2 regions of the Pseudomonas sp. LBUM1651 genome follow, and region 2 is predicted to be linked to the other one. Evidence: riboswitches for the same ligand, from Rfam matches in the RefSeq annotation. Region 2 holds a riboswitch; the other holds the start of a gene.
The links. A riboswitch is a leader RNA that binds a small molecule or an ion and turns the genes downstream of it on or off. The one in region 2 is predicted to bind cobalamin.
Positions count from the first base shown of each region.

Region 1: it holds a riboswitch for cobalamin, as region 2 does, so the genes downstream of both, cobO (cob(I)yrinic acid a,c-diamide adenosyltransferase) here and ACA066_RS15365 (CbtB domain-containing protein) in region 2, are expected to answer to the same signal.

Region 1 is NZ_CP166805.1:1,807,939-1,818,221, forward strand. It holds gene ACA066_RS08375 (O-methyltransferase) at 1-112, shown strand, start outside; gene ACA066_RS08380 (PQQ-dependent sugar dehydrogenase) at 123-1,436, opposite strand; gene ACA066_RS08385 (hypothetical protein) at 1,505-2,089, opposite strand; cobalamin riboswitch at 2,244-2,478, shown strand; gene cobO (cob(I)yrinic acid a,c-diamide adenosyltransferase) at 2,559-3,170, shown strand; gene ACA066_RS08395 (cobyrinic acid a,c-diamide synthase CobB) at 3,167-4,492, shown strand; gene bluB (5,6-dimethylbenzimidazole synthase) at 4,489-5,139, shown strand; gene cbiB (adenosylcobinamide-phosphate synthase CbiB) at 5,136-6,044, shown strand; gene cobD (threonine-phosphate decarboxylase CobD) at 6,037-7,029, shown strand; gene ACA066_RS08415 (cobyric acid synthase) at 7,026-8,477, shown strand; gene cobU (bifunctional adenosylcobinamide kinase/adenosylcobinamide-phosphate guanylyltransferase) at 8,626-9,147, shown strand; gene cobT (nicotinate-nucleotide--dimethylbenzimidazole phosphoribosyltransferase) at 9,144-10,199, shown strand; gene cobC (alpha-ribazole phosphatase family protein) at 10,196-10,283, shown strand, end outside.
Region 2 is NZ_CP166805.1:3,304,548-3,314,830, forward strand. It holds gene cobN (cobaltochelatase subunit CobN) at 1-3,857, opposite strand, end outside; gene cobW (cobalamin biosynthesis protein CobW) at 3,860-4,921, opposite strand; cobalamin riboswitch at 5,022-5,234, opposite strand; cobalamin riboswitch at 5,406-5,633, shown strand; gene ACA066_RS15365 (CbtB domain-containing protein) at 5,754-5,945, shown strand; gene ACA066_RS15370 (CbtA family protein) at 5,957-6,661, shown strand; gene ACA066_RS15375 (cobalamin biosynthesis protein) at 6,658-7,083, shown strand; gene cobM (precorrin-4 C(11)-methyltransferase) at 7,155-7,901, shown strand; gene nfuA (Fe-S biogenesis protein NfuA) at 8,144-8,728, opposite strand; partial or broken gene ACA066_RS15390 (acyltransferase family protein) at 8,786-9,807, opposite strand; gene ACA066_RS15395 (fatty acid cis/trans isomerase) at 9,992-10,283, opposite strand, start outside.

The DNA of each region.
Region 1 (10,283 bases), 1.5 Mb from region 2:
TGAAGACACCCGCGCCATCCAGGCGCTTAATCTCGCCTTGAAGGATGACTCGCGGGTTGATCTGTCGCTGTTGCCGTTGGGCGATGGTTTAACTCTGTGTCGCAAACTGTAGGATGGCGGGGTTACTTCGCTATCGACACTCGCCACACCTTGTTCCCCACATCATCCGCCACCAGCAAGTCACCCTGCCGATCAATCACCACACCCACCGGCCTGCCCATGGCTTTCTTTTCGTCATTTAGGAAGCCCGTGAGTACATCAACCGGTTGCCCGGTCGGCTTGCCGGCACTGAATGGCACGAATATCACTTTGTAGCCACTGTGTGGCTTGCGGTTCCACGAGCCGTGCTGGCCGATGAAGGCGCCTTCCCTGAATTGCGTTGGCAGCGTGTTGCCTTCAGCAAACGTCAGGCCCAGTGACGCGGTGTGCGGGCCCACCGCGTAGTCCGGCGCGATGGCCTTGGCGACCAGGTCCGGATTTTGCGGCTCGACGCGAATGTCGACGTGCTGGCCGTAATAGCTGTAAGGCCAGCCGTAGAACCCGCCGTCTTTTACGGAAGTGATGTAGTCCGGCACCAGGTCGCTGCCGATTTCGTCCCGCTCGTTGACGGCCGTCCATAGAGCACCGGTCTGCGGCTCCCAAGCCAAACCATTTGGATTGCGAATCCCCGAGGCGAAGATCCGGTGATTGCCGGTGGCGCGATCCACTTCCCAGATCGCCGCGCGACCTTCTTCCTGATCCATGCCGTTTTCGCCGACGTTGCTGTTGGAGCCCACCGTCACGTACAGCTTGCTGCCGTCTTTGCTGGCGATGACGTTTTTGGTCCAGTGGTGATTCAGCGTGCCGCCCGGCAGATCAACCACTTTGATCGGCTGCGACTTGATTGCCGTGTCGCCATTTTCATAGTGGAAGCGCAGCAAGCGGTCCGTGTCGGCGACATACAGGTCATTGCCCACCAGGGTCATGCCGAAGGGCGAATTGAGGTTTTCCAGAAACACCGTACGGGTTTCGGCGATGCCGTCATGGTCCTTGTCCCGCAACAGCGTAATGCGGTTCGGGCTCGGCACGCGGGCACCCGCGCGGCCCATGACTTGCTTCATGACCCAGCCTTTAACGCCTTTGCCATCGTCGGGTTTGGGCGGCGCGTTGGTTTCGGCGACGAGCACGTCACCGTTCGGCAGCACGTACAGCCAGCGCGGGTGATCGAGGCCTTCGGCGAACGCCGCCACCTGAGTGCCCGCGGCGGCGGTGGGTTTCGCCCCGTCCGGCCAGCCGATCGCCGGGGCGATGTTCACCGTCGGGATCAGGGTCTTGTTCGGCTCTGGCAGTTGGGGCGACGGGCCGGTGCCGTCGGAGACTTGCAGTCTGGAGGTTTCACCGCAGGCGGCGAGCCCTCCGGCGAGGGCGATGACGAGAACGAGCGGGGGCTTGCGCATGCTGATCTTCCCTAAAAATGCAGTGACCTGATCAATAGAGAAGCGCAGACCCGCGATGGTTCAACCGGTCAGCCGCGGGCTTCCTTGAACAGCACGGCGATGCCGGGGTGATAGTTGCCCGCTTCATTGCGCAACTTGCGATACGCGTAGGGGAAATACCAGGCGACGGCGCAGGAGTGTTCCTTTTGCAGGTCGTCGACCATGTCCTGGAGTTCTTCCGGGGTAGCGCCGTGCTGGGCTTTTTGCGGTGCAACGAACAGGCAGCCGAGTTTCAGGTCGCTGGTGTAGCTGATGCGCCTGGCGTCGCTGGTGATATCGGCCAGCGCTTGTGTCAGGTTCAGGTTGTTGACCCGTGGCCAGCGTTGCGTGGCTTGAAGGTAGGCGCGTTCTTCGCTGGTGGCGATGAACAGGTCGGCGCGGGCGTTGCGTTCGCCTTCCTCGTTCTGTTTGCGGGTCGGTGTCTGTTGCAGCGTGACCATTTCCGCCATCCACGCGGCGGCCGAGAGCAAGCCGAGGTTGGCTTTTTCGTCGTACCAGTAAGGCGTGTCGTTATCGCCGCGCACGGCGTTGTAACGGTCGATACAGTCAAACCAGCGTTCGAGAACCGGGCGCAGGAATTCCAGCTTCGGATTGCTGATGATCATGCCTTGCATGTGGCTTACCCTTGTTATTGTGATGTGGGGTTGTGGCTCTTTGATATCACCGCTGAGAGTGTGGCACAAGATTGGCGTCAGTTAATTGATCGACGGCAGTTATTCGCCCGACGGCGTCCCGGCTTTAATTGACGCTCCACCCCCAACCCTCTAACCTTCGCGGCTTGTTTCAGGTGCTCTGTGGCCTTGGTCGACAGAGTGAAACAGGGAAGCCGGTGAGTGCGTTCGTTCAATTCATGAACAATCACGATCCCGGCGCTGCCCCCGCAACGGTAAATGAGTGAAGACTGAGCATTTTTGCCACTGTGTCGATATCGGCATGGGAAGGCGCGCAGTCAGGCGAAACGCCGCTCATGAGCCCGGAGACCGGCCTGATCCATCCAGCGGCATCACGGTGGGCGATGCCAGGCTTCTTGCCGTCTATTCTTGTGCCTGCCCGCCGTTATCCAGCCTCAACGGAGAGCTCCCCATGACTGATACTCCCGATCGTGACGAACGCCATCTGGCGCGCATGCTGCGCAAAAAAGCCGTGATCGACGAACGCATCGCCAATTCGCCGAATGAATGCGGCCTGCTGCTGGTGCTGACCGGCAACGGCAAAGGCAAAAGCAGCTCGGCGTTCGGCATGCTCGCCCGCTCCATGGGCCACGGCATGCAGTGCGGCGTGGTGCAGTTCATCAAGGGCCGTAACAGCACAGGCGAAGAACTGTTTTTCCGGCGCTTTCCCGAGCAGGTGCGTTTTCATGTGATGGGCGAGGGCTTTACCTGGGAAACCCAGGACCGCCAGCGTGACATCGCCGCCGCCGAAGCCGCGTGGGCCGTTTCCCGTGAATTGTTGCGTGATCCGTCGATCGGTCTGGTGGTGCTGGATGAGTTGAACATCGCCCTCAAGCACGGCTACCTCGACCTCGATCAGGTGCTCAGCGACTTGCAGGCCCGTCCGCCGATGCAGCACGTGGTGGTCACCGGTCGCGGCGCCAAGCCGGAAATGATCGAACTGGCCGACACAGTCACTGAAATGGGCGTCATCAAGCACGCCTTCCAGGCCGGAATCAAAGCGCAAAAAGGCGTCGAGCTGTGAATCAAGCACGTCATTGCCCGGCGGTCTTGATTGCCGCGCCGGCCTCTGGTCAGGGCAAGACCACCGTCACCGCCGCGCTGGCCCGTTTGCATCGCAATCAGGGGCGCAAGGTGCGCGTGTTCAAATGCGGCCCGGACTTTCTCGATCCGATGATTCTCGAGCGCGCCAGCGGTTCGCCGGTCTATCAACTGGACATGTGGATGGTCGGCGAGCAGGAAAGTCGTCGACTGTTATGGGAAGCCGCCGGCGAAGCGGATCTGATCCTGATCGAAGGCGTCATGGGCTTGTTCGACGGAACGCCTTCCAGCGCTGACCTGGCGCGGCATTTCGGTGTGCCGGTGCTCGGGGTGATCGACGGCACGGCGATGGCGCAGACCTTTGGTGCGCTGGCGTTGGGGTTGGCGAAGTATCAGCCGGACTTGCCGTTCGCCGGAGTGCTGGCCAACCGTGTGGGCACCTTGCGCCATGCGCAATTGCTTGAAGGCAGCCTCACTGAAGGCTTGCGCTGGTACGGCGCGTTGTCCCGGGAAACCGGGATTGAATTGCCGAGTCGGCACCTCGGTCTGGTTCAGGCCAGTGAATTGAATGATCTCGATCTGCGCCTCGATGCGGCGGCCGATGCCTTGGCCAGCAGTTGCGAAGTCGCGCTGCCACCCGCAGTGGAATTCGCCGCGCCGGACGTGATCGCTGCCGAGCCGTTGCTGGCCGGTGTGCGGATTGCCGTGGCCCGCGACGAAGCCTTCGCATTCACCTACGGCGCAAGTCTGGACTTGCTGCGGGCCATGGGCGCCGAGTTGCTGTTTTTCTCGCCGATCCGCGACGCGCAGTTGCCGGAGGCTGACAGCCTCTATCTGCCGGGCGGCTACCCGGAATTGCACCATGTGGCGCTGGCGCAGAACACCCCGATGCTCAACGCCATCCGCGCTCACCACGCGGCGGGCAAACCGTTGTTGGCCGAGTGTGGCGGCATGCTGTATTTGCTCGACTCGCTGACCGATGTCGAAGGCACTCGCGCAGAGCTGGTCGGTTTGCTGGCCGGTGATGCGGTGATGCAGAAACGGCTGGCGGCACTGGCGTTGCAGGCGGTCGAGTTGCCGGAAGGTTCGCTGCGTGGGCATACCTATCACCATTCGTTGACCAGTACCGAGCTTGAGCCGATTGCTCGTGGCCTGAGCCCGAATGGGGGGCGGGGCGCGGAAGCGGTTTATCGTGAGGGGCGGATGACGGCTTCTTATGTGCATTTTTATTTCCCGTCCAATCCGACGGTTGTAGCCGCGTTGTTTGCGCCTGATCTTGCGATCGCCTTCGCGAGCAGGCCATGACCGACAACGTCTTCTCCGAAGCCGAGCGCGCAGCGGTCTATCGAGCCATCGCCGAACGCCGCGACATGCGCCACTTCAGCGGCGGCACCATCGAACCCGAGTTGCTCCGGCGTCTGCTCGAAGCTGCGCATCAGGCCCCAAGCGTCGGCCTGATGCAGCCCTGGCGATTCATCCGCATCAGCGATCGCGCCCTGCGCGGCAAGATCCAGTTGCTGGTGGAAGAAGAACGCATCCGCACCGCCGAAGCCCTCGGCGAACGCACCGACGAATTCATGAAGCTGAAAGTCGAAGGCATCAACGACTGTGCCGAGGTGTTGGTCGCCGCGCTGATGGACGATCGCGAGCGCCACATCTTCGGCCGCCGCACCTTGCCGGAAATGGACATGGCCTCGCTGTCCTGCGCAATCCAGAACCTGTGGCTGGCGTCCCGTGCCGAAGGACTGGGCATGGGCTGGGTCTCTTTATTCGAGCCGCAAGCCCTGGCCGACCTGCTGGGTTTGCCCGCCGGGGCCAAGCCTTTGGCGATTCTTTGCCTCGGGCCGGTCAAGGAATTCTATCCGGCGCCGATGCTGGTACTCGAAGGCTGGGCGCAGGCGCGTCCGCTAAGCGAATTGCTGTATGAAAATTATTGGGGAGTGAGTCAATGAGTGTGGCGTTGTTGAGTGTCGCCGCGGTTGCGCTGGATGCGCTGCTGGGTGAACCCAAACGCTGGCATCCGCTGGTGGCGTTCGGCCGTTTTGCCGACCGCATCGAACAACGTTTCAATGGCGGTGGACGCGGCTGGCGCAGCCATGGCGTGACCGCCTGGGTGATCGCGGTCGTGCCGCTGACCTTGCTCGCCACGGCCTTTTCCTGGGCGCCTTATGTTGGCTGGATCGTCGAGATTCTCGCGCTTTATTGCGCGCTCGGCCTGCGTAGCCTCGGTGAACACGTCGAGCCTGTGGCCAAGGCGCTGCGCAGTGATGATCTGGAGGAAGCGCGCACGCGTGTCGGTTACCTGGTCAGTCGCCAGACCAGTGAACTGGATAAAACCGAAGTCGCCCGCGCCGCCACCGAATCCGTTCTGGAGAACGGCAGCGACGCGGTGTTTGCCGCGCTGTTCTGGTTTGCTGTGGCCGGCGCGCCCGGCGTGGTGCTCTACCGATTGAGCAATACGCTGGATGCGATGTGGGGTTATCGCAACGAGCGCTTCGAACGTTTCGGCTGGGCCGCGGCGAAGATCGACGACGTGCTCAACTATATTCCTGCGCGACTGGTGGCATTGACCTACGCGCTGCTGGGCAAAACCCGACTCGCCCTGAAATGCTGGCGTACCCAAGGCCCGACCTGGGACAGCCCGAACGCCGGTCCGGTGATGGCCGCAGGTGCCGGTGCACTGGGTGTCGAGTTGGGCGGGGCGGCGATTTATCACGGTGAACTGCATCAGCGTCCGCAACTGGGCGAAGGCGCGCCGGCGGACGCCGACTCCATTGACCGAGGCTGGCAATTGATCCAGCGCGGGGTATGGTTATGGCTGCTGATTCTCTGCGTGGGGGCTGAATTCTATGCTTGAACACGGTGGACGGTTGCGTAAGGCCGCACTCGAATACGGCATCGCCGAAGCCGATTGGCTCGACCTGTCCAGCGGCCTCGCGCCCTGGCCGTTTCCGGTCCCCGACATTCCGTTGCGCGCCTGGGCGCGATTGCCGGAAACCGATGACGGACTGGAACAAGCCGCCTGCGAGTATTACGGTGCCGCGCAGGTGCTGCCGGTGGCCGGTTCGCAAATGGCGATCCAGTTGCTGCCGCGTTTGCGCCGGGTCGGCAAGGTCGGCGTGCTGTCGCCGTGTTACGCCGAACACGCCGAAGCCTGGCGCCGCAGTGGCTACATCGTGCGTGAAGTGGTGGAGCAGGAGGTCGACTTCTTCCTCGACAGCCTCGACGTACTGGTGGTGGTCAACCCGAACAATCCCACGGGCCTGAGCCTGACCCCGAGTCGCCTTCTCGATTGGCATTCCAGACTGGCCCAGCGCGGTGGCTGGCTGGTGGTGGACGAAGCGTTCATGGACAACACACCACAGCTGAGCCTGGCGCCGTGTGCCCATCAGGTCGGCTTGATCGTGCTGCGCTCTTTCGGCAAGTTTTTCGGCTTGGCCGGTGTGCGGTTGGGGTTCGTGCTGGCGGAGCGCAAGTTGCTCAGATTGCTCGCCGAACAAGTCGGGCCCTGGGCCGTCAGCGGACCTACTCGTGTGTTGGGGCGAGCCTGTCTGCAGGATACCGAAGGCCACGCCAGGCAGCGTGTGCGTACCGAACAAGCCAGCGAACGTCTGGCGGTGCTGCTGGAAAAACACGGTTTCAAACCTCAGGGCGGTTGCGCCCTGTTTCAGTGGCTGACCACCGAACGCGCCGAAGAATTGCATGAGTTCATGGCCCGGCACGGCATTCTGTTGAGGTTGTTCACCCACAACAGCAGCCTGCGTTTCGGCTTGCCCGGCGAAGAAGCCGACTGGACCCGACTCGATCAAGCGTTCGACGCCTACGCCAAGGAAACCCGATGACTACGTTGATGGTGCAAGGCACCACCTCCGACGCCGGTAAAAGCACACTGGTAACGGCGCTGTGTCGCTGGGTCACGCGTCAGGGCGTAAGCGTCGTGCCGTTCAAGCCGCAGAATATGGCGCTCAACAGTGCCGTGACCGCCGACGGTGGCGAGATCGGACGTGCACAAGCGGTGCAGGCTCAGGCCGCCCATCTCGAACCGCACACCGACATGAACCCGGTGCTGCTCAAACCCAACAGCGACACCGGCGCGCAAGTGATCATTCATGGTCGCGCCGTCACGACGATGAACGCGGTCGCGTATCACGACTACAAAGCCATCGCCATGCAAGCGGTGCTGGCCTCCCATGCGCGGCTGAGCGCGGCGTATCCGGTGGTCATGGTCGAAGGCGCAGGCTCGCCGGCCGAGATCAATCTGCGTGCCGGCGACATCGCCAACATGGGTTTCGCCGAGGCAGTGGATTGCCCGGTGGTGCTGATCGCCGACATCAATCGCGGTGGGGTCTTCGCGCATCTGGTGGGCACCCTGGAACTGCTGTCGCCGAGCGAGCAGGCGCGGATCAAAGGCTTCATCATCAACCGTTTTCGCGGCGACATCGCTTTGCTGCAACCGGGCCTCGACTGGCTGGAAGCACGCACCGGCAAACCGGTGATTGGCGTTTTGCCGTACGTGATGGACCTGCATCTGGAGGCCGAGGACGGCATCGATCAGCGTCAGACCGACAAGGCCGATCAGGTGCTGAAGGTCGTTGTGCCGGTGTTGCCGCGCATCAGCAACCACACCGATTTCGATCCGCTGCGCCTGCACCCGCAAGTCGACCTGCAATTCATCGGCCCCGGCCAGGCGATTCCACCCGCTGACCTGATCATTCTTCCCGGCTCGAAAAGCGTGCGCAGTGACCTCGCGTATTTGCGCGCCAATGGCTGGGACACCGCCATCGCCCGGCATTTGCGCTACGGCGGAAAGGTGTTGGGGATTTGCGGCGGTCTGCAGATGCTCGGTGAGCAGGTGCACGACCCGTTGGGCCTCGAAGGTGCGCCGGGCTCCAGTGCCGGTCTGGGTTTGTTGGCGTTCGAAACGCAGCTCGAAGAAGAGAAACAACTGCGCAATGTGCGCGGGCGCCTGGCGCTGGAGAATGCTGAAGTCAGCGGCTATGAAATTCATGCCGGCGTGACCACCGGGACTGCATTGGAAAATGCCGCCGTGCAGCTGGACGATGGTCGTTGCGACGGCGCGCAAAGTGGCGACGGGCAGATTTTCGGCACCTATCTGCATGGCCTGTTCGAATCGCCGGCGGCGTGCAGTGCGCTGTTGCGGTGGGCGGGTTTGCAGGATGTACAGGAAGTGGATTACCACGGGTTGCGCGAGCGTGATATCGAGCGGCTGGCAGATTTGGTGGAGAAACATCTGGATACCCGGCTGTTGCGTGAGCTCTGCGGAATTTGAGGCGACTGTTCCGGCCTCATCGCGGGCAAGCCTCGCTCCTACAGGTTTTGCGTCGACCACAACATCACGACTCAACACAAAACCTGTAGGAGCAGGGCTTGCCCGCGAAGAGGCCCGCCGCCACACCGCCTATTTGAAGGAATGAACCATGCTGCAACTGATCCTCGGCGGCGCCCGCTCCGGCAAAAGTCGCCTGGCCGAGAAACTCGCTTCCGACAGCCACCTGCACGTGACTTACATCGCCACCAGTCAACCCCTGGACGGTGAAATGAATGAACGGGTCGCCCATCACCGCGCACGCCGTCCGGCCGAATGGGCGTTGATCGAAGAGCCCGTTGAACTCGCCCGCGTCCTGCGCGAAACCGCCCGCGCCGATCGTTGCCTGCTGGTGGATTGCCTGACCCTGTGGATGACCAATCTGCTGATGCTCGACAACCCCGAGCGACTGACCGCCGAGCGCGAAGCCTTGCTGGACTGCCTGGCTGAATTGCCGGGCGAAATCATTTTTGTCAGCAACGAGACCGGAATGGGTGTCGTGCCGCTGGGCGAGTTGACTCGCCGCTATGTCGATGAAGCCGGTTGGCTGCATCAAGCCTTGGCCGAGCGCTGTCAGCGAGTCGTCCTGACCGTCGCCGGCCTGCCCCTGACTTTGAAAGGAACTGCGTTATGACTCAATCCTGGTGGCTGAACCCGTGCAAGCCGGTTGACGCCCACGCTGTCGAACAGGCCCAGGCACGGCAACAGCAGCTGACCAAACCCGCCGGCTCCCTTGGGCGGCTCGAGTCGGTGGCGGTGCAATTGGCCGGGTTGCAGGGGCAGGTCAAACCGAGCCTGGATCAGCTGTGGATCGCGATTTTTGCCGGTGACCATGGCGTCGTTGCCAAAGGCGTGTCGGCGTTTCCCCAGGAAGTTACCGGGCAGATGCTGCACAACTTCGTCAGCGGTGGCGCGGCGATCAGTGTGTTGGCGCGCCAGCTCGGCGCTTCCCTCGAAGTGGTCGACCTCGGCACGGTGACGCCGTCGTTGAATCTGCCGGGCGTGCGTCACTTGAACATTGGCGCGGGCACCGCGAATTTTGTTGAAGGCGCGGCCATGACTCAAGCGCAGGGCGAACTCGCCTTGAGCGCCGGTCGTGACAGCGTGCAGCGGGCCATCGCCGCCGGTGCGCAGTTGTTCATCGGTGGCGAGATGGGCATCGGCAACACCACGGCGGCCAGTGCGTTGGCCTGTGCGTTGCTGGATTGCCCGGTGGTGCACTTGACCGGGCCGGGCACTGGCCTGAACGCAGCGGGTGTCAGCCATAAAGCCCAGGTCATCGAACGCGCTTTGGCCTTGCACAGCGCTCAGCGTGGCGACGTGCTGCAAACCCTGTTCAACCTCGGCGGTTTCGAAATTGCAGCGCTGGTTGGCGCGTATGTGGCGTGTGCCCAGGAAGGCGTGGCGGTGCTGGTGGACGGGTTCATTTGCAGCGTCGCTGCGTTGGTGGCGGTGCGCTTGAATCCTGACTGCCGGCCGTGGCTGTTGTTCGGTCATCGCGGCGCCGAGCCGGGTCATCGCCACGTGCTGGAAACCCTGAACGCCGAACCCTTGCTGGACCTCGGTCTACGTCTGGGCGAAGGCAGCGGCGCCGCGTTGGCTGTGCCGCTGTTGCGCCTGGCGTGCGACCTTCACGGGCAAATGGCGACGTTCGCCGAAGCGGCCGTGGCGGATCGTCCGGCATGACCTTGCGCCTTGACCTGTTGCGCCATGGCGAAACCGAACTCGGCGGCGGCCTGCGCGGCAGCCTCGACGATGCGTTGACCGACA
Region 2 (10,283 bases):
AGCGCCTCGCGGTACTCGCCCGGTTCCTTCCACATCCCGCGCTGCTGCGCTTCCAGCATCCGTTCGGTCATGTCGCGCAAGGCATGCGGATTATGTTCACGGACAAACTCCCGGGTCACCGGGTCCAGCAAATAAGCATCCGCCAGCAACGCGTACTGGTGATCGTCGATCAACTGCGTCGTTGCGTCGAAGGCAAACAGGTTATCGACCGTGGCCGCCAGCTCAAACGCACCTTTGTAGCCGTGGCGCTTCACGCCGTCGATCCACTTCGGGTTGGCCGCCCGCGAGCGGATCACCCGGTTCAGCTCTTCCTTCAGCGTGCGAATCTTCGGTAAGTCCGGCTGACTGTGATCACCATGGTAACTGGCCGCCGCTTCGCCGCTCAGGCTTTCCACGGCGGCGAGCATGCCGCCCTGGAACTGGTAATAGTCGTTGGAATCGAGCAAGTCATGCTCGCGGTTGTCCTGGTTTTGCAGCACGGCCTGAACCTGGCTCAGGCGTTGGGCGAACTGCTTGCGGGCGGCGGTGCCTTCGTCGGAACCGCCGTAAGCGTAGCCGCCCCAGTTCAGGTACACCTCGGCCAGGTCCTCGCGGCTTTGCCACAAACGACCGTCGATTGCCCCTTGCACGCCAGCGCCGTAAGCACCGGGTTTGGCGCCGAAGATGCGCCAACCGGCCTGCCGTTTGGCCGCTTCTTCATCAAGGCCCGATTGCAGCAACGCTTCGCGTTCGGCGCGGACCTTGGCCGCCAATGGATTGAGATCGTCCGGTTCATCCAGCGCGGCGACCGCTTGCACGGCGGCGTCGAACAGACGGATCAGATTGGCAAACGCATCACGGAAGAAACCGGACACGCGCAAGGTCACGTCGACCCGCGGACGGTCCAGCAAACTCAGCGGCAGGATTTCAAAATCATCGACGCGCTGACTGCCCGTCGCCCACACCGGGCGCACGCCCATCAGCGCCATGGCTTGCGCGATGTCATCGCCGCCGGTGCGCATGGTCGCAGTGCCCCAGACCGACAGGCCGAGCTGACGCAGGTGATCACCGTGATCCTGCAAGTGCCGCTCAAGAATCAGGTTCGCCGACTGGAAACCGATGCGCCACGCAGTGGTGGTCGGCAGATTGCGCACGTCCACCGAATAGAAATTGCGCCCGGTCGGCAGCACGTCCAGACGACCGCGACTGGGCGCGCCGCTAGGCCCGGCCGGAACGAAACGACCGCTGAGGGCGTCGAGCAGACCGCATATTTCTGCGGGGCCGCAGGCGTCCAGTCGAGGTGCGACGACTTCGTGCAGGTTGTCGAGGATGGCGTTAACCTCAGACCAACTCGCCTCCTGTGGGAGCAGGCTTTTGTGGCGAGGGGGCTTGCCCCCGTTGGGTCGCGAAGCGGCCCCAAAAACAGGGACTGCTGCGCAGTCCAACGGGGGCAAGCCCCCTCGCCACAAAGGCTCGTTCCCACGGGGTTCGGCGTCGGTATTCAGGGTTTGCGCGATGAGTTGCGCGGCGAACAGTTCCAGGCGTTCGCGGGTATCGCCTGCGGTGCGCCAAAGTTCATCGCTGATCGCTAACAAGGCATCCGGCCGGGGCCCAACCCAAGGCTCGGCCAACGCACAATCCAGCGGATCGAAACCCAATCCGAACGCCTTGGCCAATGCCCTTAACACACTCGATTGCGCCCCTCGCCCGTCGCCACGCGGAATGCGCAGCAAGGCGAGCAACGTATCGATGCGCAACCGTCCGGTCGGCGACTCGCCAAAGATGTGCAGGCCGTCACGGATCTGCGACTCTTTCAAATCGCACAGGTAAGTGTCGAGGCGCGGCAACCAGATCGCCGCATCGGCGTCGCTGTCGAGTTTCTCGTCCAGTTGCAGCTCGCGGTCGATGTGCGTGTCGCGCACCAGTTGCAGGATGTCGCGCTGCAATTCCCGGGCGCGACGCGGATCCAGCAATTGCGCTTCGTAATATTCGTCGGCCAGCAACTCAAGGTTGCGTAGCGGGCCGTAGGTTTCGGCGCGGGTCAGCGGCGGCATCAGGTGATCGATGATCACCGCCTGGGTTCGACGCTTGGCCTGGGCGCCCTCGCCCGGATCGTTGACGATAAACGGATAGATGTTCGGCAGCGGCCCGAGCAACGCGTCCGGCCAGCAGTTCTCCGACAGCCCGACGCCTTTGCCCGGCAGCCATTCAAGGTTGCCGTGCTTGCCGACGTGGATCACACCGTGAGCGCCATAGGTGTTGCGCAACCAGAAGTAGAACGCCAGATAACCGTGGGGCGGCACCAGATCCGGGTCGTGATAGACCGCGCTCGGATCGACCTGATAACCGCGCGCCGGTTGAATGCCGATGAAGGTCAGGCCGAAACGCAGTCCGGTGATCATCATCCGCCCGCCGCGGAACATCGGATCGCTTTCGGGCGTGCCCCAGCGTTCCAGCACGGCTTGGCGGTTGGCCTCGGGCAAGGCGTTGAACATCGAGTTGTAGTCGTCCAGCGCCAGGCTTTGATGACACGGACGCTGGTCGAGGGTGTCGAGGTCGTTGCTGACACCGCCGAGCAATTGCTGGATCAACGCGGTGCCGCTGCCCGGCAGTTCGGCGGGCAGCGGATAACCTTCTGCATGCAACGCACGGAGGATGTTCAACGCTGCGACAGGTGTATCGAGGCCGACGCCATTGCCAATGCGCCCGTCACGGGTCGGGTAATTGGCGAGGATCAGGGCGATGCGTTTTTCGCTGTTCGGCAGCCGCGCCAGATCGATCCAGCGCCGCGCCAGTTCGGCGACAAAATCCATGCGTTCAGGTGCAGGCCGGTAGCAGACCACATCGGACTGACTGCGCTCGCTGCGCCACGCCAGGTCCTTGAAGCTGATCGGGCGGCTGATGATCCGCCCATCCAGTTCCGGCAGCGCGATGTGCATCGCCAGATCCCGCGGGCCGAGGCCCTGTTCGCTGGCCCGCCAACCGGGTTCGTTGTCCTGGGCGCAGATCGCCTGGATCACTGGGATATTGCGGCGAAACGGTCGCAAATGCGGCGCTTCGGGACTGGATTGGGCGAAACCGGTGGTGTTGAGAATCACCCCTGCTTCGACCTCATCCAGCCAGTCCTCGACCACCGTCAGGCAGCCGGGCTCTTTCAGGCTGGCCACGGCAATCGGCAAGGGGTTTAACCCCGCCGTTTGCAAACGCTGGCAGAAAACATCGATGAACGCGGTATTCGCCGCCTGCAAATGCGAGCGGTAAAACAGCACCGCCGCCACCGGTTGACCGGCCTGCCAGTCGGCCTGCCAATCACTCAATGCGGCGGGGCTTTTTTGCGGGTGGTAGATCGCGGTGCGCGGCAGGGTTTGTGGCTCGGCCCACGCATAGTCGCGATCCAGCCAGCGATTGGCCAGGCAGCGAAACAGATCGAGGGCGTTGGCCATGCCGCCCTGACGCAGGTAATGCCAGAGCCGGTCGCGGTCTTCGGCGCCAACGGTGCTGAGGTCGCTGAGTTCCGGGTCCGGGCGATCATCGCCAGGCACCAGAATCAGCTGCACGCCGCGCTGCGAAAGCTCGACCAGACGCTCGACGCCGTAACGCCAATAAGCAATGCCGCCGTGCAACGAGATCAAAATCACCTTGGCGTGGCGCAGCACTTCGTCGACATACAAATCGACCGAGGCGTGGTTCTGCACCTGCATCGGGTTGGCCAGACGCACACTCGGGTAATGGTCCGGCAATTGCTGCGCCGCTTCGGCGAGCAGCGCCAGGCTGGAATCGCCGCTGCACAGGATCACCAGCTCGGCGGGGGTTTGTCCAAGGTCGGCAATGTTGTCGTCCGACACGAAACCGCCGGGCTGGGTCCTGAGCAGGTGCATGGTTAAACGCTGAGCGCGGCGCGCAGTTGCGCTTCGAGTTGCGCGGCGTCCAGCTCCTGACCGATCAACACCAGACGCGTGGTGCGCGCTTCATCGGCGCCCCACTGACGATCGAAGTGCTTGTCGAAACGCATGCCCACGCCCTGGATCAGCAGGCGCATCGGTTTGTTCGGAATGGCAGCGAAACCTTTGACCCGCAGGATGCCGTGCTTGACCACCAGTTGGGTCAGCGCGTCCAGCAGCAGGCTTTCATCGGCTTGTGGCAGTTCGATGGAAATGGAGTCGAACGCGTCGTGATCGTGATCATCTTCGCCTTCATGATGGTGATCGTGATGGCTGTGACGGCTGTCGATGTGCTCTTCGGAACCGGCTCCGAGGCCGATCAGCACGTCCAGTGGCAGGCGACCGCTGCTGGCTTCGATGACTTTCACCGCCGGCGGCAGTTCTTCGGCGACTTCCAGGCGTACGCGGGCCAGGTCTTCCGGGCTGATCAGATCGGCCTTGTTGAGAATCACCAAGTCGGCGCTGGCGAGTTGGTCGGCGAACAGTTCGTGCAGTGGCGATTCGTGGTCCAGGTTCGGGTCGAGTTTGCGCTGGGCGTCGACCTGATCCGGGAAGGCAGCGAAAGTGCCGGCGGCAACGGCCGGGCTGTCGACGACGGTGATCACCGCGTCAACCGTGCAGGCGCTGCGGATTTCCGGCCACTGGAAGGCTTGAACCAGCGGCTTTGGCAGGGCCAGACCGGAGGTTTCGATCAGGATGTGGTCGAGGTCGCCGCGACGAGCGACCAGTTCGCGCATCACCGGAAAGAACTCTTCCTGGACGGTGCAGCACAAGCAGCCATTGGCCAGTTCGTAGACCCGGCCGTTGGCTTCTTCTTCGGTGCAGCCGATGGAGCATTGCTTGAGGATTTCGCCGTCGATGCCCAGTTCGCCGAACTCGTTGACGATCACCGCGATGCGGCGGCCCTGAGCGTTGTCGAGCATGTGCCGCAGCAAGGTGGTTTTGCCCGAGCCGAGGAAGCCGGTAACGATGGTGACGGGGAGTTTGGCCAGTGTTTTCATCGGATGCCCTTTGGCAAGGTGGCGGGCATACGGGACGACGACCGCTGCGACGGATGCGCGCGCGGAAGATTTCGCCACCGGATCACCCCGCCCGGTTGTAGTGAGAATTCGTGTCGAGGCAGGTCTCCTGGCTGACGGTGTGCCTGTCGCTAGACTGGCGTTGGCTGCGCCTTCCCGCGGGCTCCAGGGCTGGAGCGTGCAGTGGCGTGGCAGCGAACATCACCGTTCACAGTTGCGGGGGCAGCCGCGGCATCGACCGCGTTCCCTTCTTAGCTTCGGCAAACACCGAAGAACCTCGAAAGCGCAAGGCTACGCATCGTCTTGGGGCGGGTCAATGTCTTGTGTCAGCCGCACCGGCCCCTTCGCGGGCAAGCCTTGCTCCAAGGAACACCACTGTCCTGAGCAAGGCTTGCCCGCCAAAGGTTCAACTCGGTTTCAAGATGAGAACCCCTGCCAATTGACGCCCAACCCCCGCCCATGCTCTCCTACACACCTTGTTACGGGTGCCCTTCACAGGGTGAAACGGGAAACCGGTGAATCATGTGCTTTACTCAAAGCCATGTCAGTCCGGTGCTGCCCCCGCAACGGTAAGCGAGCGAAGCGTCAGATCCACTGTGCCGGCAGTTCGGCATGGGAAGGTGACGCTTGCAGGTTTCGGCTGACGCCCAAGCCCCTCGCAAGCCCGGAGACCGGCCCGCAACACAAAGTGACGATTACGTTCACTGAATAACAAACCCGCGGTGGGCGGGCGCTGTTTGAATCTCTGCGAGCCCGATTCGCAGGGATCTTCCATGCGCTCTATTCACCCGCTGACAGACCAGAGGGAAGCGCCATGTCGATCATCAGCAGCACTAGCCACACAACGGCCAGCACCACCACGACCCTGACTCAACGCCTGACCGCTGCCGTATGCGCATCGATCCTTGGCGCGTGCCTTGTGTATTTCGCCGGTTTCTCGCACATCGAAGCGGTGCACAACGCCGCGCACGATACCCGTCACAGCTCCGCTTTCCCGTGCCATTGAGACCTGCCGACATGATCAAGCGTATTGCGCAAACCGCAGGTTTCACCGGGCTGCTGGCCGCCCTGTTGCTGACTCTGCTGCAAAGTTTCTGGGTCGCCCCGCTCATTCTGCAGGCCGAGACTTACGAAAAATCCGAGCCGGCCGCTGTTGAAGTTCACGAACACGCCGCCGGTACCGCCGCTCACACCCATGATGCCGAAGCCTGGGAACCGGAAGACGGCTGGCAACGCGTGCTGTCGACGACTGGCGGTAACCTGGTGGTGGCTGTCGGTTTCGCGCTGATGCTCGCCGGCCTCTACACCTTGCGTGCGCCGACCAAAACCTCCCAGGGCCTGCTCTGGGGCCTCGCCGGTTACGCGACGTTCGTGCTGGCCCCGACGCTTGGCCTGCCACCTGAACTGCCGGGCACTGCCGCGGCGGACCTGGCACAACGGCAAATCTGGTGGATCGGCACGGCAGCGTCCACCGCAGTCGGCATCGCGCTGATCGTGTTCAGCCGTCACTGGCTGATGAAGATACTGGGCGTGGCGATTCTCGCCGTTCCTCACGTCATCGGCGCGCCGCAACCGGAAGTGCACTCGATGCTCGCGCCGGAAGCCCTGGAAGCCCAGTTCAAAATCGCTTCGCAGCTGACCAACGTGGCGTTCTGGCTGGCCCTGGGCCTGATCAGCGCCTGGTTGTTCCGCCGTAAAAGCGATGGCCAATACCACGCATGACGGATACCAGCACAGCGCCGACTTTAGTGGTCGGCCTGGGCTGCCAGCGCGGCTGCCCTGTCAGCACGCTGCGGGCGTTACTCGATCAGGCGTTACAGGCGCATCACATCGAACTTCACCAGATCAAGGCTCTGGCCAGCATCGACCTGAAGCGTGAAGAACCTGGCCTGATCGAACTCGCCCTACAACTCGCGCTGCCCTTGATGTACTTCAGCAGTGAGCAACTGGCCGGTTATCAACCACAACTCAGCCACCGCTCGGACATCGCTTTTGAGCGCACCGGCTGCTATGGCGTAGCGGAAAGCGCCGCCCTCGCCCTCGCTGAACAACTGGCTCAGGCACCGGCCAAACTGCTGATCTCGCGACAAAAATACGCCCAGGCGACCCTGGCATTGGCCAGCGCTGCGCAAAATCCTCGATAATCCCCGCCTTCGATCATGAGCAATCTTCATCTGAAGCCTTGCCCGGCCCCTTTTTCTGACAGGAAACGACGATGACCGTCTACTTCATTGGCGCAGGTCCCGGCGACCCGGAACTGATCACTGTCAAAGGCCAACGCCTGATCCGCAGCTGCCCGTTGATCATCTACGCCGGCTCACTGGTGCCCGCCGCCGTACTGGAAGGCCACAACGCCGAACAGGTGGTCAACAGCGCCGAACTGCACCTGGAACAGATCATCGAACTGATCAAAGCCGCCCATGCCAAAGGCCAGGACGTGGCGCGGGTACATTCCGGCGACCCAAGCCTCTTTGGCGCGATTGGCGAACAGATTCGCTACCTGCGTGAGCTCGATATTCCGTTTGAAATTATTCCCGGTGTCACTGCCACGGCGGCCTGTGCTGCGCTTTTGGGTGCGGAGCTAACGTTGCCGGACGTGTCACAGAGCGTGATTCTGACTCGCTACGCCGACAAGACTGCGATGCCCGCCGGTGAAGAACTGGGCAGTCTGGCGCAGCATGGGGCGACCATGGCGATCCATTTGGGCGTCAATCATCTGGAGAAAATCCTGGTTGAATTGCTGCCGCATTACGGCGCGGACTGCCCGATTGCGGTGATTCACCGGGCGACCTGGCCGGATCAGGATTGGGTGGTGGGAACGATTGCGGATATTGCCGGGAAGGTTGAGGCGAAAGGGTTTCGGCGTACGGCGTTGATTCTGGTGGGTCGGGTGTTGGGTAGCGATCACTTCAGTGAGTCATCGCTGTATCGCGCCGGGCATGCGCATCTATACCGCCCCTGAGCCAACCATTTCACCATCCTTGAGCCAACCACACCCTGTGGCGAGGGGGCTTGCCCCCGCTGGGTCGCGAAGCGGCCCTCTACATTCTTCAGATACACCGAGTTGTCTGGTTTACGACTGCTGCGCAGCCGAACGGGGCGATGCGGCGTTCCGACAAGCCCCACTCGCCACATGTTATCGATCACCCATAAAAAACGGCGCTCACGGGGCGCCGTTTTTTATGTTTGCAGCGAACACCTTACTCAGTAGTAGGCGTTTTCTTTCTGCGTATGGTCGGTCACATCGCGAACACCCTTGAGTTCGGGAATGCGCTCGAGCAAGGTGCGCTCGATGCCTTCACGCAGGGTGACGTCTGCCTGGCCGCAGCCCTGGCAACCGCCGCCGAACTTCAGCACGGCAATGCCGTCTTCGACCACATCGATCAGGCTGACCTGACCGCCGTGGCTGGCGAGCCCCGGGTTGATTTCAGTTTGCAGGTAATAGTTGATGCGCTCGTTGACCGGGCTGTCGGCGTTGACCATCGGGACTTTGGCGTTTGGCGCCTTGATGGTCAGCTGGCCGCCCATGCGGTCGGTGGCGTAGTCGACAACCGCATCGTCCAGGAAAGCTTCGCTGAACGAGTCGATATAAGCAGTGAAGCTTTTCAGCCCCAGCGCAGTGTCTTCGGGTTTTTCTTCGCCCGGCTTGCAATAGGCAATGCAGGTTTCGGCGTACTGGGTGCCAGGCTGGGTGATGAAGACGCGGATGCCGATGCCCGGGGTGTTCTGCTTGGAGAGCAGATCAGCCAGGTAATCATGGGCGGCGTCGGTGATGGTAATAGCGGTCATGGAAACTCCTCGCAGGCTTGGGCGCAGTTTACGCCAATCATCGCGCCGTACAAAGTCCTAGTATTTTTGTCGGGAAAGCGTCAGCTCGCCACGATCAGACGATTCGCCGTCAATCCGCGCTTTAAGCCACCGATAGCTGCTTTTTTCCACCCATTCGTAACTTGCCCACGACGCTACGCCAATGGTCGCGACGCAAACGGCGAACATCACGTAGGGGTTTACGCCATAACGCTTTGCGACAAAACCTCCGGCAGACAGCACCAACACGTGCATCAGGTACACCGAGTAGGAACAATCGCCGAGCAGCTTGAACAACTTACTGTTCTCGAAAAAGCGCTCCAGCGCCATGCACGCCATCACCAGCACTGCGCTCGGCAGGCCCCAGGCGAAAAACCGCGGTTGCGGCGCCAGGTAATAAATCGCCAGCAACGCACCGCCAATCCCCAGTAATGGCAGCCATAAACCGGGTTTGATCCAGCCACAGCGGAAGATCATGCCGATGGCAATCCCCAGCAAAAACTCATAAACAATGTCCGAACGGTAAAACTCGCTGATCCAGCCGTAGCCGGTCCACGCCTGACACACCGCAAACAGCAGCGCCGCGACGATCAGCAACCGTGCCTGCAAACGGAACAGCAACGCCCAGGCAAACAGCACGTAGAAGAGCATTTCGTAGTTAAGGGTCCAGCCGACATTGAGCGTCGGATAAATCCCGTAACCGCCGGGGTTTTCCGTAGGAATGAACAGCAACGACAGCAGGAAATGCGACCAGTCGACCGTCTGATCCGGCAACACTGGCCGGGCGAATACCACGACCAGCGCCATCAGCACCGTGTACAGCCAATACGCCGGCACGATGCGAAACAGCCGATACAGCAGAAACCGTCCCGGCGGCAGCGACTTGCCCTCGGCGGACAGGAATATCACCAGACCACTGATGACGAAGAAGACATCAACGCCCACCGCGACATCTGACCGATCGGCCCACGGGCCTTGAAGTCGAAGAAAATCTGCATGAAATGGTGGCAAACCACCGTCCAGGCCGCGAGTGCGCGCAGTGCCTGTACTGAAATCAACATTGGCAGCTCCCATCCCAATCCGCAAATCACCGCAGATCCCTGTAGGAGCGAAGCTTGCTCGCGAAGAGGCCCTGTCATTCAGCATCAATGTCGACTGTCAGACCGCTTTCGCGAGCAAGCTTCGCTCCTACAAGAGATCGGCGGCGCCTATTGAGTCGGACACCAGCCCGCCTTCAAAAGTCGATCAAAGATTCTCGTAGCGGTTCATGTCCAGCACGCCCTCTTCCACCGGGTCGGTTTCGTGGACGTACTTGCTCAGGTCATGGAAGTAAAACCAGAACTGCGGATGGCTACGGCGAATCCCCCAGCGTTCGACGATTTTCTCGAAACGGTTGGCGTCCTTGGCGTTTTCCATCGCCTCCACGAATGCTGGCACTTGCCCGGCGGGAATGTTGAACATGAAGTTCGGATAGCTGCTGAGTACGCCGGGAAAAAGGGTGAGCGTGTCGAGCCCCGGCTGGTAGCGCAGCGACTCG